One region of the Paenibacillus sp. FSL H7-0716 genome, then DNA from elsewhere that is predicted to be linked to it. Evidence: riboswitches for the same ligand, from Rfam matches in the RefSeq annotation. Region 1 holds a riboswitch; the other holds the start of a gene.
What was found. Region 1 has a riboswitch for cyclic di-AMP ahead of MHH60_RS23740 (C40 family peptidase). Riboswitches for the same ligand answer to the same signal wherever they lie in the genome.

Region 1 (9,679 bases):
TCGTAGAACCTGCAGCTGCCTATGTACTGACTCGTTTAATGGAGGGGGTATTCGAGACTGGGGGGACGGGCAATCGGGTGGCTTCCATAATCAAACGTCCGGTAGCCGGCAAGACCGGTACTACGGATACAGATGGCTGGATGGTAGGTTTCACCCCGGAGCTATCAACGGCAGTCTGGGTTGGATACGACAAGGGGCGCGACATCGCAACTACCGACGGACGGCGTGCAGCTCCCATTTTCGCCCAATTTACTGAAAAAGCGCTGGAAAATGTCCCTCCAAAAATTTTCCCCATTCCAGATGGAGTGGTCAGCGTATACGTCAATCCGCAATCCGGTAAACTTGCTACAGCAGCATGTCCCGACAAAGAACTGGAAACCTTTATTAGTGGAACTGAGCCCACCGAATACTGCGAATTGCATGGAACTGGCGCCGCTCCTGCTGTCGATGACACACAAAGCAAGGTAGATCCTGCTGAAGAGAATCGTTCCCTATGGAAGAACATTAAACGCTGGTGGTTGAATTAGCCTCTTCATTTATATTGAAGGGGTTTTTCTTTTTTTATAAGTTATATATTGTAGTAACAACAGGATTTTTAAATTCAAATATCACTTATAGCATAAGGGATGTAACCGTTTTATTTATTATGCTTACCCCATTTTCTTAACTCACAATTACTGCTATAATAGTTATTAGAAACCAAAATATAATGATGTAAATGAGGGACATGGGATGAAGGATACAGGCATGATCCGGAGTTTAGACAGTCTTGGGAGAATTGTGGTTCCCGCAGAAATCCGTATGACGCGTAATATCGACATTGGTGATCCTATCGAATTTTTTGTTTTAGACGAAAAAATCATCGTCCTTAGGAAGTACACCTCGACAGAGTGTACATTTTGCAGAAGCCACGACCATGTCACCTACTATAAAGAGCAGTTTATTTGTAGCAGCTGTCTAAAAGAAATTGTCGATCCTGAACGCATGTCTCAATTGCCAGAGTCACGTGAGGATTTTGTTGTTGAGGCACCAGAGCACAACACCAGCATCCGAAAGTCGAAGACAGAGGAAATGTGCCAACGTCTGGAACAAGCTATTGAAGATCATCCCTATGCCAACCAAAAAGAACTTGCGGAAATCCTCGGGATTAGCCAAGCCAGAGTGAGTCAGCTCAAACGCAAGCTTAGCAGCACAAGCAAATCATAAATTAAAAAAGCTTCGACGCTCCTATTTCCGGAGGTCGAAGCTTTTTCTATATCGGATAACCCTTCTGGAGGCTCCTATACTATTCAGTCAGTGCAGCTTTAAGCTCATCTGAGGATGCATTCCACCATGTTTCATTATGAGAGATCAAAAGGGATTTGAGGGCCGATTTCTCAACGGCTCCAAGCCCTGCCACATCGATCTTGCGTTTGAGAGCTGCATCCAGCTTATTGACATGCTCGGCAAGAATTTTCCATCCGCGGCGCGCTTCTGTATCAATCCACATTTCACAGGCTGTGATTCCACCATAAAATTGAGCTTCCAATGTACGGTCTACCGCTACCCATACCACCCAAACCAGTCTTCCATTCGGTACGTCTTCACGATTCATGGAAAATTTAATTCCTTTTTCCACCTTACTCTTGGCATGCATGGCACCGATATCAATAACCGCCACATCACCATCAATAATGACAGGTGAAACGTTGTTGAGATCTATAGAGCCTGCTCCAAAGCCTTTATGTTTACTTTTAGCGTTCACAATATTTAAGGCAATCTGTTTCTTGCCCTCCGGTTGTATGTTGTCCACGAGTGCACACCCTTCCTCTTACGAATAATTTAATTTTAGCTAATAATGCGGCGATTGCAAACATATACATCCCGTAGATGCTTGTCACGGGAGGAATCACACTATGAAGTCACTGTCATTAAAGTACATCATCTTTGCGACCCTGGCCATCCTCGCGCTGCTGGGAGGAGGAATATGGGCCTTTTCAGGGGATAGCTCTACGGCTTCTGTTACTAGCTTCGCTTCAAAAGAGGCCAAGTCCTCCAGCGGCACAGCGCCTGCAGCCGTACCACAGCAGGTATTGCCTGAGAGCGCGCCCGTCCCGGCAGAGGAGGCTTTAAGCCAGCGGGTAGTCGAGTATCACATTGATGTCCAGCTTGTTCCTGACACAGAAACCTTAAAAGCTTCTGAGACAGTAACCTGGACACACCCCGGAGTAAAGCCAGTAAGTGATTTATATTTTCACATGTATCCAAATGCATTTGCCTCATCAGATACCACCTTTATGAAGGAATCCGGGGGGACGCTCAGAGGCGACAGCATGCCTGAGAACGGCTTCGGAAATATGACGCTGACCGATCTGCGCACGACAGAAGGAACTTCGCTAATGCAAAGAGTGCAATATGTCCAACCTGATGACGGCAATATCAACGATAAGACGCTCCTAAAGGTACATCTTCCTCAGCCTGTTAATGGTGGGGAAAGTGTAACACTTAAGCTTCAGTATGAAGTCCAGCTGCCCAAAATCTTTGCACGCATGGGTGCTTCAGGTAACTTCGTTATGGCTGGGCAATGGTTCCCTAAGCTTAGTGTATACGAGCCGAGGGGCACACGCGGAGTTAAAGAAGAAGGCTGGGACCTGCATCAGTATCACGGAACCTCTGAGTTTTACAGTGATTTTGGCATCTTTAATGTAACGATTGCCGTCCCTTCCAACTATACGGTGGCTGCGACCGGATTTCCTGTAAAAAATGCCAAGCTCAAACAAGATCAGAAAATATATCAGTTCTACGCCGATGATGTCCACGATTTCGCTTGGGCCGCATCCCCTGATTTTACAGTAGCTGAGGAAGCCTTCTCTACGCCGGAGGTGCCTGGAGTACGAATTAAGGTGTATCTCGACCCACTACACAAAGATTTAAAAGAGCGTTACCTTCAGGCTGCCAAGGCTGCCCTGACCTACTTCAGCAAATGGTATGGTCCTTATCCCTACTCTACGCTGTCTATTGTCGTCCCACCTAAGGAGGGCAACGGTGCTGGAGGAATGGAATACCCTACCCTTATTACAGCCTTTGGGGCCGCGGATTCTTCTCCAGATACCTCACTTGAAAGAACCGTCATTCATGAAATCGGCCATCAATACTTCTACGGTATGGTAGCCAGTAATGAATTCGAGGAGGCCTGGCTGGATGAAAGCTTCACTTCCTATGCCGAAGACAGACTTATGGAGCAAGAATACGGTATCAAGTCTAATTTGCCTTTACAGGCCAGCCTGGTAACTATACCTGAGCCGTTAAATCTGGAAACGTGGAAATATGCAGGGGCGGATTCCTATAGCCGAAATGTTTATATCCGCGGCAAGCTTGTACTTAAAGATATCGAACACCAGGTAGGTACCAAAGCAATGAACAACATCATGTCCTCCTACGCTCGTAAGTTCCGTTTCGAGCATCCTGCTACGTCAGATTTTCAGAAAGTCGTTGAGAAGGTAACCAAAAAACCATGGCAGGCCTATTTCGATGATTACATTTATGGTGATGGAGCGCCTGACTTCTCAGTAGATACGATTACTTTTAAAAAAAATAACAGCGGCGATGCCCCAAGCTACGAATCATTAGTGAAGATTTCAAACAAAGGGAGCCATTACGTTGATGTTCCCGTGAAATTCACATTCGCCGACAGCTCTTCGGTGCAGCGGGTCTGGAACGGTGAAGGAGCAGAGACTACGTTTCAATTGTTAAGCGATAAGCCTCTTCTCTCTGCTGAGATTGACCCTGAACATTCCATCTTATTGGAGAGCAAACATCTAAACAACTTTAGGCTGGCGGAAATAGAGCCCAAGACGCTCTCTCGCTGGACATTAAGTGTAACTAAACTACTTGAAACCGTGCTCGGAACTCTTGTCTGGTGAGGTGAATGATTGTGAGAACATCGATAACCCGCGGCTGGCAAAGCATGAAGGAGCAATTTTATATTTTAATTCTGCTCTTCATCTACCGACTGCTCTGGGGCTACTTTATGTATGGTTTCATCCGATCTGCTATTATTCCAATTCTACTGCGCTATCCGGATAAAGACGCCGGAGGCAGCGGTATGGGCAGACTGTTATATTATATCGAGGGACAGTTCAGCTTGAATACGGACCCTGCGATACGCACTTGGTTATGGATGCTTCTGGCGCTTGTTGTCTTGCGACTTCTGCTTTCCCCTTTCATAAGGGCAGGATTGCTGCATGAGCTCCACCAGGAGCGAAAGGGCGAGCGTGGACTGTTCTTTTTCCCTGGCATGAAGATCTATGGACTACCTGTCTTAGTCTTTAGCCTAATCGAATGGGTGCTGACCCTGCTGCCGCTTTACTGGCTTGCTCCAAAAATGTACGGGCTGTTCTTATCCTCTTTGTTTAACTACGCTTTGTTACTTCATTTAGTACCATACGTATTGGCATGGCTTATATATATTTTTATCGTGCGCCTGTTTCTTCTATATATGCAGTTTGGTTACACCGGCGGTACAGGAATGTTCTCCTCACTGTTCATCTGCTTGCGGTCACTGATTCCTGCTATAGGTGTTTCCATTGTACTTGGTGCGGGAGGCTTGCTCTTACTGCTAGTGTGCGGACTGACGGGTCTGTTCTGTCCCGGCCTACCGGCACTTATAATACGGCAAATCTCACCACTACCTTCTACGCTCTTAAAAATGTGGGGAATCTCTGCACAATATCATCTATGGCGTAGCAAAGCATTTCCACAATAAATCAACCTTATTTGACATAATAAAAAGGTCCCAATTCCTGTATTTAGGAGCTGGGACTTTTTCTCAATACGGATAACTTAAGAGTATTTGCAAAATCGTAAAAGCTCTGTTACAATAAGTCCTGTGCTATTAGTAACAATTTTGTAATCAATTGAAACGATTCCTACATAACTAAATGTATTTATCGTAAGTGTAACTGTCGAAACGTCATTCTCTGGTGCTTAACACGCCTAATTCCTTTGCACCGGGAAGTGGGGGAACCATATTTTGGGTGAATTGATCTCGCTTTACAGGGATCATAGGGAATCTTCTACCGAACCCTTAAGCTAACCTCGCAGGCCTTGGAAGGAGTACATCTTTTGAAAAGACATAATTTAAGAAAAAAATGCGTCGCTGCGGCGCTAGGACTTGTAATGGCGTTATCTATTGGTGGAGGAAGCGCCTTTGCCGACTCTAAAATGGACTCTGTAATCTCAAAGACTATTGGAGTTGCCTATAAAACCGGAGGTACAAGCACTGCCGGATTTGATTGCTCTGGATTTACAAAGTATGTATTCAAGAATGTGGGTCTTACTTTACCTCGTACATCAAAAGCTCAATATAGCGTTGGAACTGCTGTATCCAAAAGCAATCTGCGTTCTGGTGATCTAGTGTTCTTTAACACACTTGGCAATGGAGTATCCCATGTCGGCATTTATGTTGGAAACGGAAAATTCGCACAATCGTCCTCTTCGCGTGGAGTGACCATCACTTCACTCAGTCAGGCCTACTGGGCCAATCGTTATGTTGGCGCTAAAAGAGTAATGAGTACTTCAGCTTATCAAGCTGTAGCCTTCGATTGAAACCTTCCTCACAACTATAACCTCATAATTACAACTATATGAACCTGAATCTGATTATGCCCGTAATCAAATTCGGGTTTTTCTTTTTTCCATAATATATTTTTACACTATTAGAGCCCAATTGAAACACGTTTATTTGATAAAAATTGCAATTATATTAAAAATTAGGTCATTATTAACGCTTACATATGCCTTTCTACCGTAAAAATGCCAATTTTTCTGCATTAATATGTTAAAAACGATTGCCAAGCGGCTTTCTGTTTGTTACAATTAGCGCAGTGAGATTTTAGTAACATTTTTGTAATCATTAAGTTGTTATTTACAAAGGTTTTGTCATGTATTGATTACAAGCTAATCCTAATCAACAGTATGAGCCGAGTTTCCTAACTATTAGGAAAACGGGGGAACCAACTTTGGGTGAATTGACCTCCATTATATAGAGGGGTCATAGGGGACCTTCAACCGAACCCTTAAGCTAACCTCGTAGGCATTTGGAAGGGGTATACACTTTTGAAGAAGAAGTTAGCAGCAGCAGTACTAAGCTTTTCCATCATCCTCACCATCGGAGCAGGAAGCGCTTTCGCAGATTCCAAAATGGATAAAGTGATTGACAAGGCCATCGGTACTAAATACGTATCCGGCGGTATATCCACTAACGGATTTGATTGCTCCGGATTTACAATGTATGTGTTTGATAAGATTGGCATTAACCTTCCACACCAATCAGGTTCCCAATATCAAATGGGCACAGCAATCTCCCGTGATGATATAAGAGCCGGAGATCTTGTATTCTTCAATACAAGTGGCAAAGGTGTCTCCCATGTCGGCATTTATGTCGGTGAAGGTAAGTTCGCACACGCTTCTACCTCACGCGGTGTTACGATTAGCTCTCTGAGTGATAGCTACTACGTGAAACGCTACGTTGGTGCCAAGCGCATTATGAGCACAGACGCTTACCAATCGGTTGCTGCTGAATCGGAAGACAATGATGATGTGCAATAAGTAACGTACATAGGCTCTTTTCCAAGGTAACTCTTGGAGGAGAGCTTGTTTTTTTGTCTTATTACTTATTTACCCCTCTCATAATTTGTAAAACATTTCTCTCATATAAAGTTTCTGAGTCGAACCTCCCCCATTTTGTATATAATTAGTAATATAGCAATGTCCTCGTGAAAGGAGATCGATGACTTTATGATAAATCCCTCGGTAACTTTTCATGTAGTTCCTATGGAGGCAATTCACGGAGAAGCTATTTGTAAGTGGAGCTATACGCCTCCATATAATATTTATGGCTGGATGCCGTGGGAGCAGATGCAGGCTCTTGGCATCGAGTTTGGTGATCCGCAGCTCCGGGAGGAACAATATATCTCCATATTAAATGAACAAGAGGTATTGTGCGGATTCGCACAGTTGTTCCCGATGGAAGGAGTCGTTCGTTTAGGAGTTGGGATGCGCCCCGATCTATGCGGCCATGGTTTAGGCAAACTATTCGTGGATGCCATCGTCCAGACAGCCTTGAATCGTTATCCTGATCGTGAGATAGATCTAGAAGTCCTGACCTGGAACCAACGCGCCATACGAACTTATCAAAAATGTGGATTTACGATTACAGATACGTATGAACGCCGCACACCTACAGGAGATAAACCTTTTTATTGCATGGTCTATGACAAATGATATTAAATACCATATATTTCATAAGAATGATTGTATTCTCGTTCATTTTTTTGTCACAAACCCTATGATAACGCTTCACCATAAGCTATAATGTAGGGAGCAGCTTACATAGAAGGGACGAATTGGGATGCAGAAATGGATCATGAGCGGTTTGTTTTTTGCCGCCTGTGCCTTTGCGGTAGTACTCATGTTTACACTTCCGGGTAAAGAAGAGGTAGCGGAAGAAAATAAGCCCACGATGCCGGTAGTTCAACTGGACGCAGCAAAGGCAGAAGCAACCGTGAAAGCCAGCTGTATCACCTGTCACGGCGATCAGCTTCAAGGTGGAGTTGGACCAAGTCTTCAGAATGAAGGCGGCCAGCATGACGCTGAGGAAATCTACAGCATCGTCACTAAAGGACGTGGTCAAATGCCTTCCTTTAAGGAGAAGCTAGCGCCTGAAGAGATCGCCAACGTCGCACTCTGGCTCTCAGAGAAAAAGTAACCCATCAAGCAACTAAAAACGCCCGTGTATGAGATAGGTGACTATCTATGCACGGGCGTTTATTTTATGATTTTGGCTAAACTAGTGATTTTTTTCAAAGGCTTCATTAAATTCATGCGCCGCTCGAAGATCTAGAGCCGTAATCCCATCTTCTTCATTAGATTCAAGTCGCAGGGTAACTGTTTTATAATCAATCGTAATATGTGGATGATGATCGAAGGCTTCAGAAATCGTGGCTACTTCATCAACGAAAGCAATGCCCTTCATATATTGGCTGAACATATATTTTCGCACCATAACATTATTATCCAGCTTCCAGCCCTCCAGCTTAGTGATCTCCTCACGCAGTTCCTCTTCCGTAAATAACAATTCGTTTCCTCCCTTACAAAAAATTGCAGTAAAGTGCGCAGTTCCCTTTACTTGACTTAGGCGTTAAACAAAACATCCCTTAGCTTCTGAGGTCCAAGGGATGTGCCAGGATAAAGGCGATATTTTCGATTTAATGTATTCACAAATCCCAGCGATTATAACTCGGCTTTATCAATTTTAACACGGGCTACTAACTACGGGCAAATTACGTCCCGACGTCTCCTCAACCTAAATCAAAACCACTGAAGCCAAATCCTCTTCGCCAACTAAAATATTAATGCGGTGCGTGTCCTTATCGTAAATAATTACGCCGCTCCCCACTTCAATCATAGGTTCATTACCCAACGCGAAGAAAAGATCCTCAGCCAATGCTTCCCATACCTCCAGCTTTGATTCTTGGGGTAGTTCCTGCCACTCGTCCGGATCCATCTCGAAAAATAAATATCCATCGGAAATTCGTCCGACGGCTTCGGTCAAATCCGTTAGAATTTCACCGTAATCTCTACCATGCTTTACACCCACGTATATCACTCCGTTTTCTTCACAGATGAATAATTACTTACCTTATCCATTATAGCCGAAAAAATGACTTCACAAAAAACCGAATGATGTCGATAAATAAGAATATACGTTAATTCGGTTTCGCACAGAGTGCCCTGCCGCTGTTTCAAGGATGATATACGCGGCATTGTCGGAACACATCTTAAATCTCACGGACGAGGTGCAAAATGGAAATTTCAACAATAATTGGTTTAATTTTTGGTTTGGTTGCTGTAATCTGGGGCATGATCCTCAAGCACGCTCCACTTCATGCTTTGGCCACACCTGCTGCTTACGTTATTATCTTGGTGGGTACGGCAGCTTCTATTTTCATGGCTTTTCCTTTCAACGAGGTCAAAAAGATTCCAAGTCTGTTCAAAATGATTTTTATCAAAAAGAAATTAATCAGTAAACCCGAATTAATCACTATGTTCATGGAATGGGCTTCTATCACACGGCGTGAAGGTCTGTTGGCTCTAGAATCAAAGGTCGATGAAATAGAAGATAACTTCCTCAGGAATGGCATGCGGATGATCATTGATGGAAATGATCAGGATTTTGTCCGCGATGTCCTCATGGAGGATATCCACGCCACAGAGGATAGACATAAAGCAGGAGCGCTCATTTTCTCACAGGCAGGTATGTATGCTCCTACCCTTGGGGTGCTCGGGGCGGTTATCGGCCTCATCGCCGCTCTGGCTGATATGAGTGATATGAACAAATTGGCTGCGGCAATCGGGGCTGCCTTCATCGCCACTTTGCTAGGTATCTTTACAGGTTACGTATTATGGCATCCTATTGCCAATAAGCTGAAACGTCTCTCCAAACAAGAAATCGAAGTTCGAATGATGATGGTCGAAGGTCTTTTGTCCATACAGTCCGGTGTATCTACTATTGCCATCAATCAGAAGCTTGCTGTATTCCTAACACCTTCGCAACGCGTTAAGTTAAATGAGAAGGACGGTGGATCAGGTGAGCAAAAAGACTAGACACGAAGAGCATGAAGAACATGCCGATGAATCG
Region 2 (9,679 bases), on a different contig from region 1:
TGTAACCAGCCCGGATACTGTCCAACACATATTGTCCATAGCCGGGCTCTTTGGCGCGGGGCCAAGGGTTCATGCCTTCCTCTTTTCGCCATAGGCCATTGCCGCCCACTAAAGAGAAGTAGAGCAAGGAGGACATCAGCAGGCTGTACAAAGCATAAATGATAAACATAATGACAGAGGTAATCTGTGCTTCTAGCCCTTCGCCCGTAGATTCAGGCAGCATATTATAGGTGCTGATCATCATGATTACAAAATAGGCTGAGCTTAGGAATACTCCACGTTTAAAGGAAGTGTGCTCTCTTCTAAGAATACTGTAGACGAGTGCCAGAATTCCTAAAATCAGTGTGGGTATACCGTAACCGAATAATGTTAGCTTTTCCGCTAAAGAGGTCTGTCCTTGTACATAGGAGGTATGCCAAGCCGGTGCAGTGAAGCCGGCATTAAAGCTGGATACCTGCTCTCCACTGAAATCAAAATAATAGTGCAATAAGGATTCGCCGACCTGAACAGTACTATCCGTATACACTAGCCCATGGCTTCCTGTATTCGATTCAATTTGTAGCTTGGCAGGATTTACTTCCCATTCCTGAAGCCAAGGACGAGCAAGATTCTCCTTCTGCGCTAGAGTGAGGTCAGCTCCCTTGTCCTCTTTTGCACCAACGGAAGCGATGCCTGACCCCTCTTCAGAGGCAACTTTTGCAGCCTTTGAGAAAGCGACAATCTTACCGTTATACATATTGAGGTCAACAATGATTTGCGGCTCTTGCTCCGCTGACGGAGTAAGCGTTGCACGAAAGACATCAAAAGGATATTTTTGATCCAGTTTTTTCTTGGTGTAGTCCTCCACAAGCTTCTCGCGAGACATATAACCATAAAAGGAAGAGTCCGTCTCGTAAAGTACATTCCATTGATCGTTTGGTGCTTCGGTGTAGTTGAGCTTTTGTTCTGCAAATAATATGGCTTGGTCACGGGCTTCTGCCTTGCTAATGACGGTGGTATCTTCACCTGTAGGGCTACTAAGCAGTGAAGGGGAAATCTGAAACATAATAAATAGAATAAGACCGATAATGCCCGAGATGATGAGCCTCTTGGAGAGGGCACGTTGCTGTAAGGGCTGGCCGACGGGATTCATGTAACGCCTCCTTGTTATGTACTGACAATGTTATGTTCCATTATAGTATTAGTGCCTGGTTGGTTACAAAAATCATTATATGTTCTTTTTATGGGTAATAGAGATAGTATAGAATAGCCATGTGAATTTATACCATGAATTTTATCGTGTTCATTTCAGCATGAATGGTGAGAATCGGTGTAATTGCAGGGAAAACACGGAAAAGTGATGAGAAAAGGCACTCCTTTTGATGCAGTCTCTTTAAACCGCATTTTTTCATGTGAATGAGCATTAATTGTGTCTTTGTGAATTCACTAAATAACGTATATAATTTGTATGCAATTGTATAGTAGCCGAATTTCTGGTGAAAACGGGGGAACCATAAGAAGTGATGAAAAGTGGAGTGTACACGATAAATGGCACTTTCATCAGGGGTGAATTTCGTTCTGGGAACGAATAGGGCAGCCTGCATAGTCCGAATCCGTCAGCTAACCTCGTAGGCTAATTTACTGCAGGAACCAAGTCAGCATTGGTTTTCCAGTGCTTTTTTTGTTGGAATTTTTGATAAGAAGGTGAGCAAATGGCTTCACAGTTTCGCAGGATTTCTGAATTTAAGTTTCTAAAGCTCTCGCCGCCGCAGATACTGGTGCTGGGTTTTGCATCGATTATTTTGATAGGGGCCTTGCTGCTTATGCTCCCCATCTCAAGCACAAGCGGGAATTCCGTGAAATTTATTGATGCATTATTTACTTCAACTTCGGCAACCTGTGTAACAGGGCTTGTTGTGCTGGATACCGGAACTTCGTTCACGATTTTTGGGAAAACCGTAATTATGGTCCTAATCCAGATCGGCGGCTTAGGGTTTATGACCATGGCCACTCTATTTTCACTGGTGTTAAAGCGTAAAATATCTTTGCGGGACAGGCTAATCCTACAGGAAGCCATGAATCAAGGCTCTATGGAAGGAATTGTGCGACTGATCCGGAGAGTCCTTATATATTCTCTTGTCATAGAAGGCTGTGCCGCTTTGCTGCTGTCTATTCGCTGGGCTTTTGATATGCCGTTGGGAAAAGCGATTTATTATGGCATATTTCATGCGGTGTCTATGTTTAATAATGCGGGGTTCGATATTTTTGGGGATTTTCGCAGTTTAACTGATTACGTATATGATCCGCTTGTGAATATTATTGTGATGTTTCTGATTGTCTCCGGCGGGATTGGTTTTATTGTAATGTCAGATCTGGTGGAGTTTCGGGTAACCCGCAGGCTGTCTCTACATAGTAAAGTTGTCCTGTCCACCAGTACAGGGCTGATTCTGATCGGAGCTCTGGTTATTTTTATATTCGAGTTTACTAACACTCGTACCCTGGGTTCACTGAATTTTGGCGGTAAAATATTATCGGCCTTCTTTCAATCCGTTTCTCCCCGTACGGCTGGCGCGAACACAGTTGATATTGCTGGACTTCGGCAGGCTACACAATTTTTTATAGTGATTCTTATGTTTATTGGTGCTTCTCCGGGCTCAACGGGCGGCGGGATCAAGACAACAACCTTTACGATGATGATTGGTGCTGTAATTGCTATGCTGCGTGGACGGGAAGATGTTGTGTTGTTCCGTTATCGGCTGGCTCAGGAGCGCATCTACAAGGCATTAACGATCACGCTGCTGGCTTTGTTGTTAATCGCCTCTGTGTCGATGATACTCTCCACAACTGAAGACAGTAATTTCTTGGCAATCTTGTTTGAGACGACCTCCGCCTTTGCTACGGTAGGACTGACTATGGGGCTAACTCCGGAACTGTCAGCGATCGGTAAGATTCTACTCTGTCTGACGATGTTTGCAGGTCGGCTAGGTCCACTAACCTTAGCGTATGCACTCGGTCCCAAACAGGGTAAACCATTGTATAAGTATCCGGAAGGTAAAATAATTATTGGATAGGAGTTAATTAGAAATGAAAGCACAGCAATTTGTAGTAATCGGCTTAGGTCGCTTCGGTTCAAGCCTGGCGCTTGAGCTGATGGAAATGGGCTACGAGGTGCTCGGCATTGACCACCATGAAGAACGCGTGGAGGAAATGAGCGATCAGTTGACGCATACGGTAGTAGCAGATGCTACAGATGAGGGGATTATGCGCTCGCTTGGTGTACGGAACTTTGATTGTGGGATTGTTGCGATTGGTGACAATATGGAGAGAAGCATTCTGGCGGCCATTTTGTTGAAGGAGATTGGAGTCAAGCAAGTGGTGGCTAAGGCAATCTCCATCCTTCATGGCCGCGCACTGTCGCGGCTGGGGGTTGATCGGGTTATTTTTCCGGAGCGGGATATGGGGATTCGTGTGGCACACCAGCTGGTGACGCCCAATTTGCTGGATTATATTGAACTGTCCAAGGATTATAAAATTGTCGAGCTGACCGTACCGTCCTGCATGAACGGCAGAAGTTTGTCTGATTTAAACACAAGAGCTAAATATGGCTGCAGTATTGTTGCCCTAAATAGGGAAAGTGGAATAATCGTCGCTCCAACCGCCCATGATTATTTGAGTGAAGGCGATGTTATGGTACTCATTGGTCCTAATGAAAGTATTGACCGTTTTGAGAGTGAAGTTGTGAACCAAGAATCATAGGAAAAGAAGCTGACTCAAAAGTAGTGAATTCTACTTGGGGGCAGCTTCTTTTTTATGGAGTAAAGAGTAGGAAACGTAATGGATTTTACTATGCCATATGACTATAGACCACGCGTAGTGTTCTAAGATATTGGTTTGGGCGGTGGATGATTTGTTAGGTGTGATATTCGTACGGCTGTAGTAGATGATTTGTGGTATCTGTGACGGTGGAATATGGGCGATATGCGTTCTTTGTTTGTACGATGTATAGAGTGGGTGTGAACTAATTAGGGAAAACCTCCCTAAAAATAGCCGCTATTCGCTCTAAATGAACGACATTAGGGAATTCCTCCCTAATAAACAGAGGGATTCCTTTATTAGTTACTGAATCAGCCGAAAATTAGGGAAGTTTTCCCTAATTTTAAGTCTGCTGAACAGAAATCTCTAAATTTCAGGGAGAAATTCCCTAATTACGCTATAAGTGCTTCAGTTATTGCCTCATTTGGAGATCACTAGGTGCGCACCTTGATTCATTTGGTCCGGCTTTACTGCTCACGTTCTGTCAGAAACATCTCTTCGGTAACTTGCACCAGACTGCGAGCCGCCGTGCTCATGCTTCCATCGTCACGGTAAATCAGGCAGGTGGTCCTTTGAGTCTGCTCCAGCTCCTTGATATGTAAGGACACCAGCCCGCCGCCGTTCAGCAGCTCTGGACGCAGATAAGACTTTGGCAGTAACGCAGCCGCTTTGACAGTCGGAAGCAGCCGCACGATGGCTTCGAAGGAGTCAATCTCCATACGCACATCGGGATCAATCCCGCAGCGCTGGAATAGATCGTCCGTCAGACGCCGGTACCAGGTCCCCTTTGAGAAGAGAATCATAGGCAGCCGGGATAGATGATCCATGGTTAGCTTGGAAGATAAATTTAAAGGATGCTGCTCTGAGACGACCAGTCGCAGTTGATCCTCAAACAGAGAAATGCAGCGTAACCCGGGTTCTTGAATAGAGGAAGCGATCAGACCTACATCTGATTTTCCCTCACTAACTGAGGATACGATCTCATGCGTTCGGCCTGTGATCAGCTTCAGCTCTGCAGTCGGATATTTATCCATATAAGCGTTTACCAGCGGCGGAAGCGTGGTCTGCAGAGAGGTAAGACTAGCCCCCAAGGTGACAAGCCTTGGCTCCCCCTCTTTGAATTTAGAAAGGGCTTCCAGAAACTTGGAACGCTGCTGCCGTTGTTCAAGCGCATAGGAATAAGTGAGACGCCCAACCTCGGTTAACTCCAGTCGTTTGCCATAACGATTAAACAGTGCGACCCCCAGACGTTCCTCGAGTTTAGAAATTTTGCGAGACAAGGCGGGCTGGGATAGATTGAGCTGGCGTGAGGCCCGGTTTAAGCTGGAATGTTCCACAACTGCTGCAAAAACATCTAAATCGTCAAACATAATTGAGTTCCTCTCCTAATGCGATGTACGATCAGTAGTGATGAAATTCATAGCCGTAAGAGTAACTGTTCTTATTACATAAGGAAAATCAGGTTATGTCGGAAAATGTTGTTTTGATAAATGAGAATTATTATCATATAAAATCTATTCTTATGCGTTTATTGTATAACGTTTAATAATTAGATTGCAATTCCCTTATAAGCGAAAAAAGAGTAACATGAAAAGTGACACAAGATATTCACATTTTGTGAAAAATAAAACTAAGTCCGGTAAACTCTAGGATAACGGTAAATTAAGGAATTATGTCATTGGATTGTCAACGTTATCCTGTGTCAAATGTAGTTCCGGCGGTGAATACCCATTAATGAAAACGCTGTTTTAATCGGAAAGGGGTTACTTTGTATGAAAGGATTTTATTCCAGAAAGATTCATTCCTTGCTAGGCGTTATCCCACTTGGAGCCTTCTTCATTGAGCACATGATGACGAATTTTGCGGCTGTAGAGGGTGGCGCTTCCGGTTTCACTGACAGCGTGTTATGGCTGAACAGCCTGCCGCTCGTCTTCTTCCTGGAATTGTTCGGTATATGGCTTCCACTGCTGTACCATGGGGTATACGGACTTTATATTGCGTATCAATCCAAGCCGAACTTGAACCGTTTCAACATTGAAAGAAACTGGCGTTACACCCTGCAACGGATTACAGGTATTGTTACCTTCATCTTTATCGTCTGGCACTTGTTCCAAACACGGGTTCAGGTGGCAGTGGGTAATGTGGAGCACGAAGAATTAGGCGGTCTGATGCATGATATCGTGACTCAGCCACTTCTGCTGACACTGTATATTATCGGTATCGTTGCTGCATGCTTCCACTTCTCGAACGGTCTCTGGTCTTTCTTGATCAGCTGGGGAATTACCGTAGGTCCACGTGCACAGCGGGTATCTTCTTACCTCTGTCTTGGCATATTTGTATTAGTAACTTTCATGTTCCTGATTTCGCTGGTTACTTTCCGTGACAGTGAATTTCAAACCGCAGCAACCATTGCCCAGTCCATAAAGACCTTCATTTAATTTAAGAATCCTTTCTGATATTTTCGATAAAAGGAGTGAACTATCATGGCAACATCCGATATCATTATCGTGGGCGGCGGCCTGGCCGGCCTGATGGCTACCATCAAGGCAGCGGAAGCCGGTGCGCATGTCCATTTATTCTCATTAGTTCCTGTAAAAAGATCACACTCCGTATGTGCGCAAGGCGGCATCAATGGCGCTGTAAATACCAAAGGTGAGGGCGACTCCCCTTGGGAGCATTTTGATGACACCGTCTATGGCGGTGACTTTTTGGCGAATCAGCCGCCGGTTAAGGCAATGTGTGAAGCTGCGCCAGGTATCATTCACCTTATGGACCGGATGGGCGTTATGTTCAACCGTACGCCGGAAGGCCTGCTCGACTTCCGTCGTTTCGGCGGAACGAAGCGGCACCGTACAGCTTTTGCCGGCGCGACAACAGGCCAACAGCTGCTGTACGCGTTGGATGAGCAGGTGCGCCGCTGGGAAGCTGAAGGTCTCGTAACTAAACGCGAGAACTGGGAGTTCCTTTCAGCTATCATCGACGACGAAGGTGTATGCCGTGGCATCAGTGCCCAAAATCTTAAGACGATGGAGATTGAGACTTTTCCTGCGGATGCTGTTATTTTGGCAAGCGGCGGGCCGGGTATTATTTTTGGCAAAACAACGAACTCCGTTATTAATACAGGGACAGCCGCAAGTGCGGTATACCAACAGGGCGTACATTATGCCAACGGAGAATTTATCCAGATTCACCCAACGGCTATTCCGGGAGATGACAAGCTCCGCCTGATGTCGGAATCGGCACGTGGCGAAGGCGGCCGTATCTGGACTTATAAAGACGGGAAACCGTGGTATTTCCTCGAAGAAAAATATCCGTCCTACGGTAACTTGGTGCCGCGCGATATTGCTACACGTGAAATTTTTAATGTGTGTGTGGATCAAGGGCTGGGCATTAATGGCGAGAACATGGTGTATTTGGACCTCTCTCATAAGGATCCGAAAGAGCTGGACGTGAAGCTTGGCGGGATTATTGAAATTTACGAAAAATTCATGGGGGATGATCCCCGTAAAATACCAATGAAGATTTTCCCGGCTGTGCACTATTCTATGGGCGGCATGTGGGTTGATTACAATCAAATGACGAACGTTCCTGGTCTTTTTGCAGCCGGAGAATGTGAATATCAATATCATGGAGCGAACCGTCTAGGCGCCAACTCACTGGTATCTGCTATTTACGGCGGTATGGTCGCAGGACCAAAGGCTGTTGAATACATTAAAGGCCTGAAGAAATCATCGCAGGATATCTCTTCATCTGTATTCGATAGCTTCCACAAAAAGCAAACGGACAAATATGAGTCTCTGTTAGCGATGTCTGGGACAGAGAATGCTTATGTGATCCATAAGGAACTGGGCGAATGGATGACCGCCAATATGACCGTGGTGCGGCACAATCCGAAGCTGGAAGCGACCATTGGCAAAATCAAAGAGCTTAAGGAGCGTTATCGCAAGATCAATATGAATGATGCATCGCGCTGGAATAACCAAGGTGTGGCCTTCACTCGCCAGCTCTGGAATATGCTTGAGCTGTCCGAAGCGATGACACTTGGAGCGCTTATGCGGAATGAGAGCCGTGGTGCACATTACAAACCGGAATTCCCGAATCGTAATGATGAGGAGTTCTTGAAGACCACAAAAGCAGCCTGGACTGCAGAGGGTCCACAAATCTCCTACGACGAAGTGGATGTCTCGCTGATTCCTCCACGGGTACGCGATTATTCGAAGGATTAATGCTTTCCAGTAACAGAATAGCTTGCGAGGCAAGCTTCATGAAATAAAATCAGGCAATTTTAGGAGGGAACCATTATGGCGGAAACAGCTGCAGCTCCCAAAAACGTAAAGTTTATCATCACCCGCCAGGACGATCCACAAAGTTCATCGTATGTCGAGGAGTTTGAACTTCCTTATCGTCCAGGTATGAATGTGATCAGTGCTTTGATGGAAATTCAGCGTAACCCTGTGAATGCCAAAGGTGACAGCACAGTTCCCGTATGCTGGGATTCCAACTGTTTAGAAGAAGTGTGCGGAGCTTGCTCCATGGTGATTAATGGCAAACCCCGCCAAGCCTGCGCTGCACTTATAGACAATCTGGAGCAGCCTGTACGCATTGAGCCTATGAAGACATTTCCGGTGGTGCGTGACTTAGTCATTGACCGTACCCGGATGTTCAATGCGCTAAAACGGGTGAAAGCATGGATTCCGATTGACGGTACGTACGATCTTGGACCGGGACCGCGGATGCCGGAGAAAAAACGGCAGTGGGCCTATGAATTATCCAAATGTATGACCTGTGGCGTATGTTTGGAGGCTTGTCCGAATGTCAACGAAAAGACGGATTTCATCGGACCGGCAGCCATTTCTCAAGTCCGTCTGTTCAATGCTCACCCTACAGGTGAAATGAACGCTGACGAAAGATTGGACGCTCTGATGGAGGATGGCGGGATCGATGGCTGTGGTAACTCACAGAACTGTGTGCGCGCTTGTCCAAAGGGGATTCCTCTTACGACATCCATTGCAGAAATAAACAAACAAACAACAAAGCATATGTTCAAACGTTGGTTAGGTGTGTAATTAATAGTACCGCCAAATGTTTATCTATTGAGCTATCCTCAAAGTGGATTCCATTCGCTGGGGGTAGTTTTTTTTATGTGGTTAAGACTCTCTTATCTGCTTGTGGCGGGAAAGTCTTGCAGGGCTGGAGCAGGTTCAGAACATTGACCAATTTATGCTATAATATCCATTGTTAACGTAATGTTAGCTGTGGAACAAGGAGGAATAATCGTGATTTGTCGGGAGCAAGATGGAGCAATTGTAATGGTTAAGCAGCATGATCACGGGAAACTTGCCGGAGAGCTGGCCATTGGGTTCAAAGAGCAGCATGTGCCAACTGAAGGACGCCGGGAAGAGGTTCTGTGGGCAGTAGCGCAGCATGATAGGGGCTGGATTGATCTGGATGAGACCCCTTTCTGGAATGATGCGGAGCAAGCACCCTACACCTTTATTGATTTTCCTGTAGTGCCTAAGTTGACCTTTTATAAGCGTGGATTAGATGAGATCGAGGAACACACACCGTACGGAGCGTTGCTGTGCAGCTTGCATTTTGAACGGCTTATTAAGATAGCGGGACTCGATTATCCAGAACTTACTTTATATCAAGAACATGAAGAGGAGCGCAGAGCACGTATCCATCGGGAACTTGAAGCTTCTAAGCCTATTGGGGAAGATGAGCTGTATTATGATGCCCGTCTTTTAGAATTCTGCGATGATCTGTCCTTGTATTTGGCCTTAAATGAGCCGGGGTGTCCGAAATCAGAGGAGCATCCATGGTGGCGTGAAGGGTTCTCAGGTACTGAAGATTTCAGTTTTACGTCAGGTCGTGTCATCACAGCGGA

Region 2: it holds a riboswitch for cyclic di-AMP, as region 1 does, so the genes downstream of both, MHH60_RS23345 (TrkH family potassium uptake protein) here and MHH60_RS23740 (C40 family peptidase) in region 1, are expected to answer to the same signal.

The regions. Positions count from the first base shown of each region.
Region 1 is NZ_JBBODA010000023.1:13,735-23,413, reverse strand. Features, by position in the region: gene MHH60_RS23770 (transglycosylase domain-containing protein) at 1-527, shown strand, start outside; gene MHH60_RS23765 (AbrB/MazE/SpoVT family DNA-binding domain-containing protein) at 733-1,206, shown strand; gene MHH60_RS23760 (YwhD family protein) at 1,286-1,792, opposite strand; gene MHH60_RS23755 (M1 family metallopeptidase) at 1,896-3,902, shown strand; gene MHH60_RS23750 (hypothetical protein) at 3,914-4,744, shown strand; cyclic di-AMP (ydaO/yuaA leader) riboswitch at 4,962-5,100, shown strand; gene MHH60_RS23745 (C40 family peptidase) at 5,158-5,586, shown strand; cyclic di-AMP (ydaO/yuaA leader) riboswitch at 5,949-6,091, shown strand; gene MHH60_RS23740 (C40 family peptidase) at 6,097-6,588, shown strand; gene MHH60_RS23735 (GNAT family N-acetyltransferase) at 6,778-7,263, shown strand; gene MHH60_RS23730 (c-type cytochrome) at 7,391-7,747, shown strand; gene MHH60_RS23725 (4a-hydroxytetrahydrobiopterin dehydratase) at 7,829-8,116, opposite strand; gene MHH60_RS23720 (hypothetical protein) at 8,345-8,638, opposite strand; gene motA (flagellar motor stator protein MotA) at 8,845-9,645, shown strand; gene motB (flagellar motor protein MotB) at 9,629-9,679, shown strand, end outside.
Region 2 is NZ_JBBODA010000022.1:32,989-42,667, reverse strand. Features, by position in the region: gene MHH60_RS23350 (CPBP family intramembrane glutamic endopeptidase) at 1-1,132, opposite strand, end outside; cyclic di-AMP (ydaO/yuaA leader) riboswitch at 1,453-1,630, shown strand; gene MHH60_RS23345 (TrkH family potassium uptake protein) at 1,692-3,050, shown strand; gene MHH60_RS23340 (potassium channel family protein) at 3,064-3,735, shown strand; gene MHH60_RS23335 (LysR family transcriptional regulator) at 4,260-5,162, opposite strand; gene MHH60_RS23330 (succinate dehydrogenase cytochrome b558 subunit) at 5,565-6,230, shown strand; gene sdhA (succinate dehydrogenase flavoprotein subunit) at 6,276-8,018, shown strand; gene sdhB (succinate dehydrogenase iron-sulfur subunit) at 8,094-8,858, shown strand; gene MHH60_RS23315 (DUF3891 family protein) at 9,069-9,679, shown strand, end outside.